DNA from 3 places in the Sporosarcina sp. FA15 genome. Region 2 is predicted to be linked to each of the others. Evidence: riboswitches for the same ligand, from Rfam matches in the RefSeq annotation. Region 2 holds a riboswitch; each other region holds the start of a gene.
What was found. A riboswitch is a leader RNA that binds a small molecule or an ion and turns the genes downstream of it on or off. The one in region 2 is predicted to bind S-adenosylmethionine.
Positions count from the first base shown of each region.

Region 1: another riboswitch for S-adenosylmethionine. It lies ahead of metA (homoserine O-acetyltransferase MetA); the one in region 2 lies ahead of ACP8HG_RS15425 (O-acetylhomoserine aminocarboxypropyltransferase/cysteine synthase family protein).
Region 3: another riboswitch for S-adenosylmethionine. It lies ahead of ACP8HG_RS01675 (methionine ABC transporter ATP-binding protein); the one in region 2 lies ahead of ACP8HG_RS15425 (O-acetylhomoserine aminocarboxypropyltransferase/cysteine synthase family protein).

Region 1 covers NZ_CP188818.1:239,419-242,700, reverse strand. Annotated here, with positions in the region: gene metA (homoserine O-acetyltransferase MetA) at 389-1,297, opposite strand; SAM riboswitch class I at 1,400-1,506, opposite strand; gene ACP8HG_RS01250 (hypothetical protein) at 1,690-1,869, shown strand; gene ACP8HG_RS01245 (SgcJ/EcaC family oxidoreductase) at 1,938-2,393, opposite strand; gene ACP8HG_RS01240 (protein phosphatase 2C domain-containing protein) at 2,420-3,217, opposite strand; gene ACP8HG_RS01235 (NUDIX hydrolase) at 3,214-3,282, opposite strand, start outside.
Region 2 covers NZ_CP188818.1:3,289,914-3,293,195, forward strand. Annotated here, with positions in the region: gene ACP8HG_RS15420 (hypothetical protein) at 1-153, opposite strand, end outside; gene ACP8HG_RS15425 (O-acetylhomoserine aminocarboxypropyltransferase/cysteine synthase family protein) at 161-1,450, opposite strand; SAM riboswitch class I at 1,575-1,690, opposite strand; gene ACP8HG_RS15430 (glycerol-3-phosphate acyltransferase) at 1,836-2,471, shown strand; gene ACP8HG_RS15435 (aspartate aminotransferase family protein) at 2,534-3,282, opposite strand, start outside.
Region 3 covers NZ_CP188818.1:326,200-329,481, forward strand. Annotated here, with positions in the region: gene ACP8HG_RS01670 (pyridoxal phosphate-dependent aminotransferase) at 174-1,343, opposite strand; SAM riboswitch class I at 1,845-1,955, shown strand; gene ACP8HG_RS01675 (methionine ABC transporter ATP-binding protein) at 2,061-3,074, shown strand; gene ACP8HG_RS01680 (methionine ABC transporter permease) at 3,064-3,282, shown strand, end outside.

The DNA of each region.
Region 1 (3,282 bases), 1.6 Mb from region 2:
ATGTATAATCCTTGCTAAAAGTAAGAAAGGAACGCATTGTACATCGTCCAAGAGTGCCCGAAATTGCATCTTCGGGCACTTACACCCTTCATAGAATGTCATCTATTCTATTCTTACAAAACAACTGCATTTTCCACTTGAATAATGTAGGAACGCGACAGGCAACTATTCGCAATAGTATTACTAAAAAGAGTGTGGCTAGAGGTGACGGAGTCACTTCTAGCCACACTCGGACCCCTCAGTAAATCTGTCATGAATAGTTAGTCGAAAGCGGGCCAAAAATAATGCAGTGAAAATGAAGGTCATCAAGCCCTACTCACCAGTATTTTATGCAAATAAATGGTTAATCTACAGACGTGGTTTAATTGATACATTTGTCATTAACTAGTTATTCCCATTCATAAGGTGTTTCTTGATACACATAATAATTTAGCCAGTTGGAGAAGAGTAGATGCGTATGGGAACGCCATGTATTCAACGGCTCTTTGCTTGGATCATCATTCGGAAAATAATTTTCCGGGATATCAATACCGACTCCTTTTTGCAAATCACGTGCATATTCCTCCGCCAACGTATCCGCATCGTATTCCAAATGACCTGTGATCATAATATGTTTATTATCTTTAGAAATGACGATGAATGCCCCTGCTTCCTCTGATTTGGCAAGCAAGTGTAGACGGGGATCATTTTTTATTTCCTCTGTTGAAACGGATGTATAACGTGAATGTGGCGCTTTAAATTCGTCATTAAAGCCACGTGCAAGATTAATCGTTGGGTCCGATAGTCGATGCGTAAAAACGCCTGAGCATTTTTTCGGCAATTCAAATTTCCGGATTCCATAATGATGATAGAGTGCTGCTTGGGCACCCCAACAAATATGTAAAACAGAGGTTACATTTTCTTTTGACCATTCCATAATCTCCGTTATTTCTTTCCAGTAATTAACGTCTTCAAATTCTAAATGCTCAATCGGGGCACCCGTAATAATCAGTCCATCGAAACGACGATGTTTCACATGTTCAAATGTTGTATAAAATGCGTTTAAATGCGTTTTACTAACGTTTTTAGAATCATGAGTTGCTGTGTTCAAAAATGTAACATTTACTTGTAGCGGTGTATTCCCTAATAGACGTAGCAGCTGCAACTCTGTTCTTTCTTTTTCAGGCATTAAGTTTAAAATGGCGATGTTCATAGGCCGTATATCTTGGGACGTTGCGCGTTCTTCATCCATCACAAATATTTTTTCCTTCTTCAATAGTTCTCCTGCTGGTAATTGTTTCGGTACATTGATCGGCATGTGTCGTCTCTCCCTTTTCACTTTGGTTTGAATCAAATGATTCAATATAAAAAACCCTCTTTTCTATAAGACAAGAAAAGAGGGTTTAATTTGGGCACTCTGTTCTTATCTCTCAAGAAAAAATCTTGTTGGAGGTAGCACCTTCCTGACTAAGTCAGAGGTTGCTGAAGCTTCACAGGGCCATATCCCTCAGCTTCTCTTGATAAGAATATTCAATTATTTACTATTATACTATTAAAACTACTATTGTAAACCGTCTTTTTTGACGATAATAATCAAAAGAAACATTTTTATTTTAATTTCCACATTAATTCAGCATGAAAACTGCTGAATAATATTTCTTTAGAAAGCCATATTAACGTGGCACTGAAAAAATGAAAGGAGTTGTTACTATGGGAAGAGATGACAATAAAACTGGCGGAAATAATGCACGGTCTTTACCACAAACGCCGAAAAACCAAAAAATAAAACCGGGCGACATGAATGAAGAAATAGCCCGCGAGTTTGCTGAACTCCGTTCCCTGAAACCAAAACGCGAACGAATGAACTCAAATGAAAAGAAGAGAAAATGATTACCTTTGTCATGAACAGTAACTAAAACACTCCCCGCACTGGTATTATCTTGGTGCGGGGCACTTTTTCAGCCTACATCAGATACTTGCTTCAATTCTTTGGTCATCCGCTCGACCAAGTCAGATCTTCCGTGAAATTGGGCCGGTGTATTTTGGAAAATTTTTATTTTCCATCCATCCTTTTCTTTTACTGCAATCAGTGTTTGATGAGCATTCAAATTTGGGTCAAGTTCTGTTCCGCCCGGAGGTATCATCCCGACGATTGCACGCAACATCGCAACTTCAGCACTCAGAAAGTACACATCTTTAACGACATTGATAAATGGAGGTGTTGGATGATCTGCAAATATCGGTTCTAAATGTGCAAAAATAGTATTTCGCCCAATTTCTTGACTTCCGTCAAATCCAATCAATTCGCCTTGCTCTGTAAATTGATCAGCCATGCTCTTAGCATCGCGATTATTCCATGCAAGAATTAAGTTATAATAAAGGGTTTTGATTTCAATTAATTCAGATGCTTCCATATCTAATTCCTCCCGTCATTTTTCCTTCATCCGAGATAATCGCTCGGGATGCTACCTTCCTTTTCTACTTTCACATTCCATGCGATAATTGTCGTACTGTCTCGTACATTTTGTCTTTCGATTTCCATCAATAACTGCGAAATCCCTTTATCAAGTTCTTTTTCATTCAGCACGGCAACGAGATCTGACGGATCCAAAAAAGGTTCCCCCGGGCATTCCACTAAACCATCAGTCGTCAAAAAAATAAGATTGTTCCCTTTTCTCATTTCCCTTGTCCCTGACGTGTAGCATGGTACTGCTTGCTCAAACGTATTCACTTGACCAATCCATTCAAAGAATTGCCTTTGGTTAAGTTGAAACTGATTTAGGGCAATTAATTCCGAATGGAACAGATATACTAAACAATCTCCAACCGAAAACCACCAAACGTAATTAGCTTTCCTGACAACGATAAGACAAGCCGTTTCTCCCATGGCACATCTGCATTCATTCAAAAATTGTTCAGATTGAAAAATTTCAAGTAACTTCATTTCCAAACGTTTAAATCGTGGAGGACCTTTCATATCTAAAATCTCTACCAATTTTTCTTTATGCTGCCCGAGTGTTTGTACAACAAGTTCCGCACTTTCAGCACTTTTATGTGCATCCAAAATAGCCGCTAATTCCCAATCCTCATTTTGCCAAATAACGCAGCCATCTTCATTCTTGGTTTGTCCCGCTGAAGAATTACCTCCAAATCTACCAACCGCTACACGATTAATCCATCGTACATCTCGTTCATCGACAAAGTCCTTTTCACTTCCAACCCAAGTAAGATTATTCATGAGCGCTCAATCAATCTATACGGTCTCACTTCATAACTTTCATAAACAATCGTATCGCTATTTCG
Region 2 (3,282 bases):
CAAGGCATGACAAACAAGTACATGGGGTGCATCCAACCTGCCCGTTCTTTCATAGGCAAGCTGTACATTTACCAAGACGACTCCTGATTCCAATACCAGATGCCCGATTTCCACTATCCCCGTCTCCACGATTGTCACGCCCTTTCTTGTCACCAAAAAATTATACTGTTACTGGTACCGCTAGTTCGATTGCTTGTGCAAGGTCTGCAATAATATCTTCCGCGGATTCAAGGCCCACCGATAGTCTAATCAATTCTTCAGTCACACCTGATTTTTTCAAGTCCTCAGGCCCAAGCTGCTGATGCGTCGTTGAAGCTGGATGGATAATTAGTGATTTTGCATCCCCAACATTCGCAACATGCGACCAGATTTTGACGTTATCAATCACGTTCCGGCCTGCATCCCGTCCACCTTTAATACCAAATACAATAATGGAACCGAAGCCGTTTTTCAAGTACTTTTTCGCAAGGTCATAAGATGGGTGATCTTCGTTGCCTGTATATGTTACCCATTCGACAGATGGATGTTTTTTCAAGAACTCCGCTACTTTAACGGCATTTTCATTATGTCTTGTCACACGCAAATGCAGTGTTTCAAGTCCTTGGAGGAAATTAAATGCACTATCTGGATCTAAGCAAGGTCCGAAGTCACGCAATAGTTGAACGCGTAGTTTAGTCGCAAATGCCGCCGCTGCTGTATCAATTCCGTAACGGAGACCATGATATGACGCATCAGGCTCTGTGAAGCCAGGAAACCTCCCTTGCGTCCAGTCAAATGTACCCGCATCAACAGCAACTCCACCGATCGTGGTACCGTGTCCGCCAATCCATTTTGTAGCGGAATGGATGACAACATCCGCACCAAATTCGATAGGATTCGAACCATATGGCGAAGCAAATGTACTATCAATAAGAAGCGGTAGACCGTTTTCATGCGCAATGTCCGCAACCGCTTCAATATCGAGTACATGAAGACTCGGGTTACCGATTGTTTCTGCGAATATTGCTTTTGTTTTATCTGTAATTGCTGCACGGAAGTTTTCAGGATCTGTTGCATCGACAAACTTTACATTGATACCGTAGCGCGGAAGTGTAGCGGCGAATAAATTATAAGTACCGCCATATAAGTTGCTTGCTGCGACAATTTCATCTCCAGCACCAGCTACGTTCAAGATAGAGAAAGCGATAGCTGCCATACCTGAGGAGAATGCAACTGCCGCCGTACCACCTTCAAGAAGCGCAATACGCTCTTCAAAAACTGCAACAGTTGGATTTGTAATTCGTGTATAGATGTTGCCTGCTTCTTGTAGTGCAAATAGTTTTTGAGCATGTTCTGTATCACGGAATACAAAAGATGAGGTTCTATGAATTGGAACTGCGCGTGAACCTGTTACAGGATCCGGTTTTTGTCCACCGTGCAGAAGAAGTGTTTCGGGTTGAAGTTTTGTCATCGTCATTACCTCCAGAGTTTTTTAGATGGATGTGATTGTAATGGGCGGAGACGTTAGGGGTATTTTTGGAATGAAAAATAACCCCCTTCGCTTAAGAAGAGGGTTACGCTTTCGCTTATTCCTCCCCTTATCTTTCAGACCGTTCGCACGAATCTGTAGGAAGTAGCACCTTTGCAAGTTAGTCACTTGCTGGTTGCCGGGCATCGCAGGGCCTATTCCCTCCGCCGCTCTTGATAAGAGTTTGTGATATTCAGTTTTCCATCTTGTGACATAGTATAGTAGATATCTCAATACTTTGTCAATAGTTTACCGAATAATATTTCTGAAACTTGTGTCTATGTGGAATGTTACACTTAGACTACCGTTATTTTAGGAGGAACTTGATATGTGGTTATGGACTGTAGGCGTGCTCTTATGGGGATATGCAGTTGGTTGCCTGCATGGATCAGTTGTTGCGCAGAAAATATCCGGCGTTAACTTGAAAGAAACCGGTGTGAAAAATGCCGGTGCCTCGAATGCGACCATTGTTCTCGGGAAGAAGTTCGGCGCATTAGTTGCAGTAATCGATATCAGTAAAGGTGCAGGAGCTGTCTTACTTGTGCACTATTTCGCAGAAAACGCAGGATTTTCAGAAGCCTTTGTGGCTTTACTTTTATTTCTTACAGCCGCCGCAGCCGTTATTGGGCATAACTTTCCATTTTATATGAACTTTAACGGCGGAAAAGGAACAGCGACAATAATTGGTGTACTGCTTGCAATCGACTGGCAGATCGGGCTCATTGGTTTTGCATTATTTGTCGTCGTAGCGCTAGTAACAGACTTTCTCGTGTTTGGTGTGCTGATGCTCTACGTCACGCTCATCGCGATGGCAGTATTGGCAGACGGATACTGGCCAGTCGTAATAGCAACTTTGTTATTTGCAATCGCCATTTGGAAACATCTCGAGAATTTTCAGCGTATGAAAGAGCGTAGCGAGAAGCGCGTTTCAATGGTCTTTAGAAAAAATAAAACCAAAAACTGAGGACCCCTATAATTGGAGGTTCTCCGTTTTTGGTTTAGCAAGATTAAAAATCTCATCCTAACTCATGCATTTTCATTGAACACTTTCTTCATAACCGCAATAATAAAGTCCACGTCTTCATCGGTACAAGACAGCGGTGGGCTTAGCGCTAGAATATTGTTATAGCCAGCAACTGTATCGCCGTTCCTTCCAATAATAAGTCCATTCGCCTTACATTCGCCAATGATTTTCGCAACACGGGCGTTTGCAGCAGGTTCTTTCGTTTCTTTGTTCTCTACAAGTTCAATGCCTAACAAGAATCCGAGCCCGCGAATATCGCCAACAAAAGGATGATCCAATAAGCAAGCCAACTCTTTTAGAAGGCGCTCGCCAAGCTCAGCCGACCGTTCAACAAGATTTTCTCTCTCAATGATTTCAAGATTCTTCAACGCGACTGCACAAGCCGCAGGATTCCCGCCAAATGTATTAACATGGCGGAAATGACTGTTATCTTCTCCTGTATCGAACTTTTCATAAATATCTTTTCGAATAGCCGTAACCGAAAGTGGCAAGTAAGCGCTCGTTAGTCCCTTTGCCATCGTAATAATGTCCGGTTTCAACTTAAAATGCTGATGACCAAAGTCTTTCCCAGTTCTGCCGAATCCACAAATGACTTCATCAACAATTAGCAGTACACCGTGGCGTGTACAGATTTCCTGAACCTTTTCCAAGTAGATTGGATGTGGGATGAGTATACCGCCTCCTGTAATAAGCGGTTCCATAATAATCCCAGCGATTGTTTCCTTCTGTTCCCAAATGATTTTCTCTTCAA
Region 3 (3,282 bases), 1.7 Mb from region 2:
AATAACTAGCTGGAAAGTACAGAGAAGAAGGCGTGGCTGGATCCATCATGTGATAAGTCCAAATGATATTCGCTCTTTTCAATGTTTCTAACGAACTAAGAATATTTCATGTCAAAAAAGCCAAGAATAGAAAACTCCTGGCTTTTTTGATATGAAATTCAAATTAAATTATTTTATCGTGAAAAAATATCGAGTTTTTCAATTCGTGCAACTGCTTCTTTTAAACGGTCTTCACTTTCCAATAAGCCAACACGTATATATCCTTCACCATACCTTCCAAAAGCATGGCCCGGTGCTACGGCAATGTCTGCTTTGTCTAATAGTAACTTGGTGAATGATTCGCTTGTATATCCTTCTGGTACAGGTAACCAAGCGAAGAAAGATGCAGCGGGCGCGATGACATCCCAACCGATTCGTTTACATTCGGAAATTAAGACATTCCGGCGGCTTTCGTAAAGTGAAACGAGCTCATCCACACAATCCTGGCTTCCCGATAATGCCTCTGTTGCTGCGCGCTGAATTGCTGGGAATATATCTATGAATAAATGATCCTGCAATAAGCTGATTGCTTCGATAATATCGGCATTACCGATGGCAAAACCGACCCGCCATCCCGCCATATTATACGTTTTTGACAATGTGTACATTTCAATTCCAACTTCTTTTGCACCTTCTGCTTGCAGGAAACTGACAGGTTTCGCACCGTCAAAACCGATTCCACCATAGGCAAAGTCATGCAAAATTGCAATATCATTGTCTTTTGCCAAAGCAATCGTTTCTTCGAAAAATGGAAGTGTGGCTGTTGCGCTTGTTGGGTTATTTGGATAGTTCAAATACATTAATTTTGCTTGCTTCTTTTGTTCATCGGAAAGAGCAGAGTAATCAGGTAAAAAATCGTTTTCTGCAAGTAATGGCATTAAATCGTATTTAATATTGGCTAAGCTTACACTCGATAAATAATCGGGATATCCCGGATCCGGCAATAAAAGTAATTCATCTTCGTTCATAATCGCGAGGGGTAACTCGACCAATCCAGGTTTTGTTCCAAATAGAATCGCTACCTCTGTTTTAGGATCAATATGAACATCGTATTCTCGTTTATAAAAGTCAGCAACAGCCTGTTTTAATTCGGCAGTCCCTCTGAAAGGGGAGTATCCATGTGTTGTTGGATCTTCGACTGCTTCTTGGAGTGCTTTTATAATATGTGGAGGTGTCGGTTGATCGGGATTTCCACGCCCCAAGTTAATAACGTCGCGTCCTTCAGAAAGTGCTTCTTGTACGTTTCGAACAAGTGATGCGAAAAAGTGCGGTGGTAGGTTCTTGAGTCGATTTGATAGTGCCATGTAATAACCTCTCTTCTATGTAATCCAATCTTTAGTGTAAAAGAGTAAGATAGTATAAGTTTTTCACTTGGAGCAGTATCTAGACTCCAGCGCTTGTCGGGTCTACCAAGGCGCTTGCGCTTTTCTTATTGTCTAGCTCCAGGAGCCAGCCGCTCGGAGGCCCACAGGAAGTGGGTCACCTAGCCATTGCCGCAGGACGCGGCGTACTTAGGCTAGGTTCCTTGAAAGCAATCCAGCTATGTGGCAAAGAGCGCCACGTCGTGCCTGCAAGGATGCAGGTATGCAGTCGTTGCGACAGGACGTCGCGCTCTTAGACTGCCTTCCCCTGGATCGACTTATGCCTGTCGCGTCTAGACGGCGCCTTCCGCTTTTCTTATTGTCAGTATACATGGAATGAAATGAAAATGATAATAAATTGTTATATATCAGAACATATTATGTTGACAATCTTATTGAGACATACTAATATGAAACTTATCAATCAAAATAATTACATAATGGTACTTATCAAGAGAGACTGAGGGATAGGCCCGATGACGTCCAGCAACCCCTTGCGTAATGTAAGGAAGGTGCTAACTCCTACAGAGTGAATTTCATTCTGAAAGATGAGCTGAAACCTTTTTATTTTCGGTGCTTCTTTCATATATGAGAGAAGCATTTTTATATGGTCAGACATCTGAGATTTCGTACTTCTATTTATAGAAAGAGGAGAATTGCATGATTCAAATTCAAAACGTATCAAAAGTATACAAAACAAAAGAGAGAATCGTGACTGGTGTTGATAATGTCTCACTCGACATTAACACAGGAGAAATTTTCGGAATCGTAGGTTACTCAGGTGCAGGGAAGAGTTCTCTTATCCGTTGTCTAAATTTGTTGGAAAAACCAACGAGCGGAACGATCTTAGTAGATGGATTAAATTTGATGAAGTTACGGGGGAATAATCTCCGTCAGGCACGTCTGAAAATAGGAATGATTTTTCAACACTTTTATTTAATCAGCCAAAAGACAGTATATGAAAATATAGCATTTGCTTTACGGGCAGCCAAAACGCCTGCCAATAAAATAAACGCTCGGGTAACGGACTTACTAGAAATGGTTGGCCTCTCGGATAAACGGGATGTTTATCCTGCGCAGCTGAGTGGTGGCCAGAAGCAGCGGGTAGGTATTGCCCGAGCACTAGCGAATAATCCTTCAGTGTTACTGTGTGATGAAGCAACATCTGCATTAGATCCAAATACGACGCTATCTATTTTAAGGCTGTTGAAGAAAATAAATAAAGAATTACAGATTACAATCGTTCTAATAACACACGAGATGAATGTCGTGAAAGAAATTTGTGATCGCATGGCAATTATGCAAGATGGAAAAGTGATTGAAGAAGGACAAGTATATGATATATTTTCAGATCCTCAAGAAGAATTGACGAAAGAATTTATTAGTAGTGTTGTGTCATTTGATGTGCCGTCAATAATTTTGAGCAAGTGCACGGGCAAACTGGTCAAAGTCATGTTTAAAGGTGATGTCGCAGGCGATGGAATTATCTCAGATACTGTGCAGCAATTTACTATACAAGGTAATTTCCTACACGGCTCCATTGAATATATTCAAGAAAGGCCACTCGGTACTTTCCTGATGGAACTAAAAGGCGAGGATGACGAAATAGAAAAGGCAATTGCCTATATGTCATCACGAGCTGCTCAAGTGGAGGTAATTGACAATGGGAATTGATTTACAACACGTTATAGAGTTAATGCCTGATATTACAAAAGCATTTGGGGAAACACTTTATATGATAAGTATTTCTCTCGTTATCGCACTTGTTATTGGGCTTCCGCTAGGGATTTTGCTGTTCACTACCGATAAAGGCTTATTTTTAGAAAATCGGGCATTGAACTCAGTTATTGGCTTTATCGTCAATATGGTCCGTTCTGTGCCG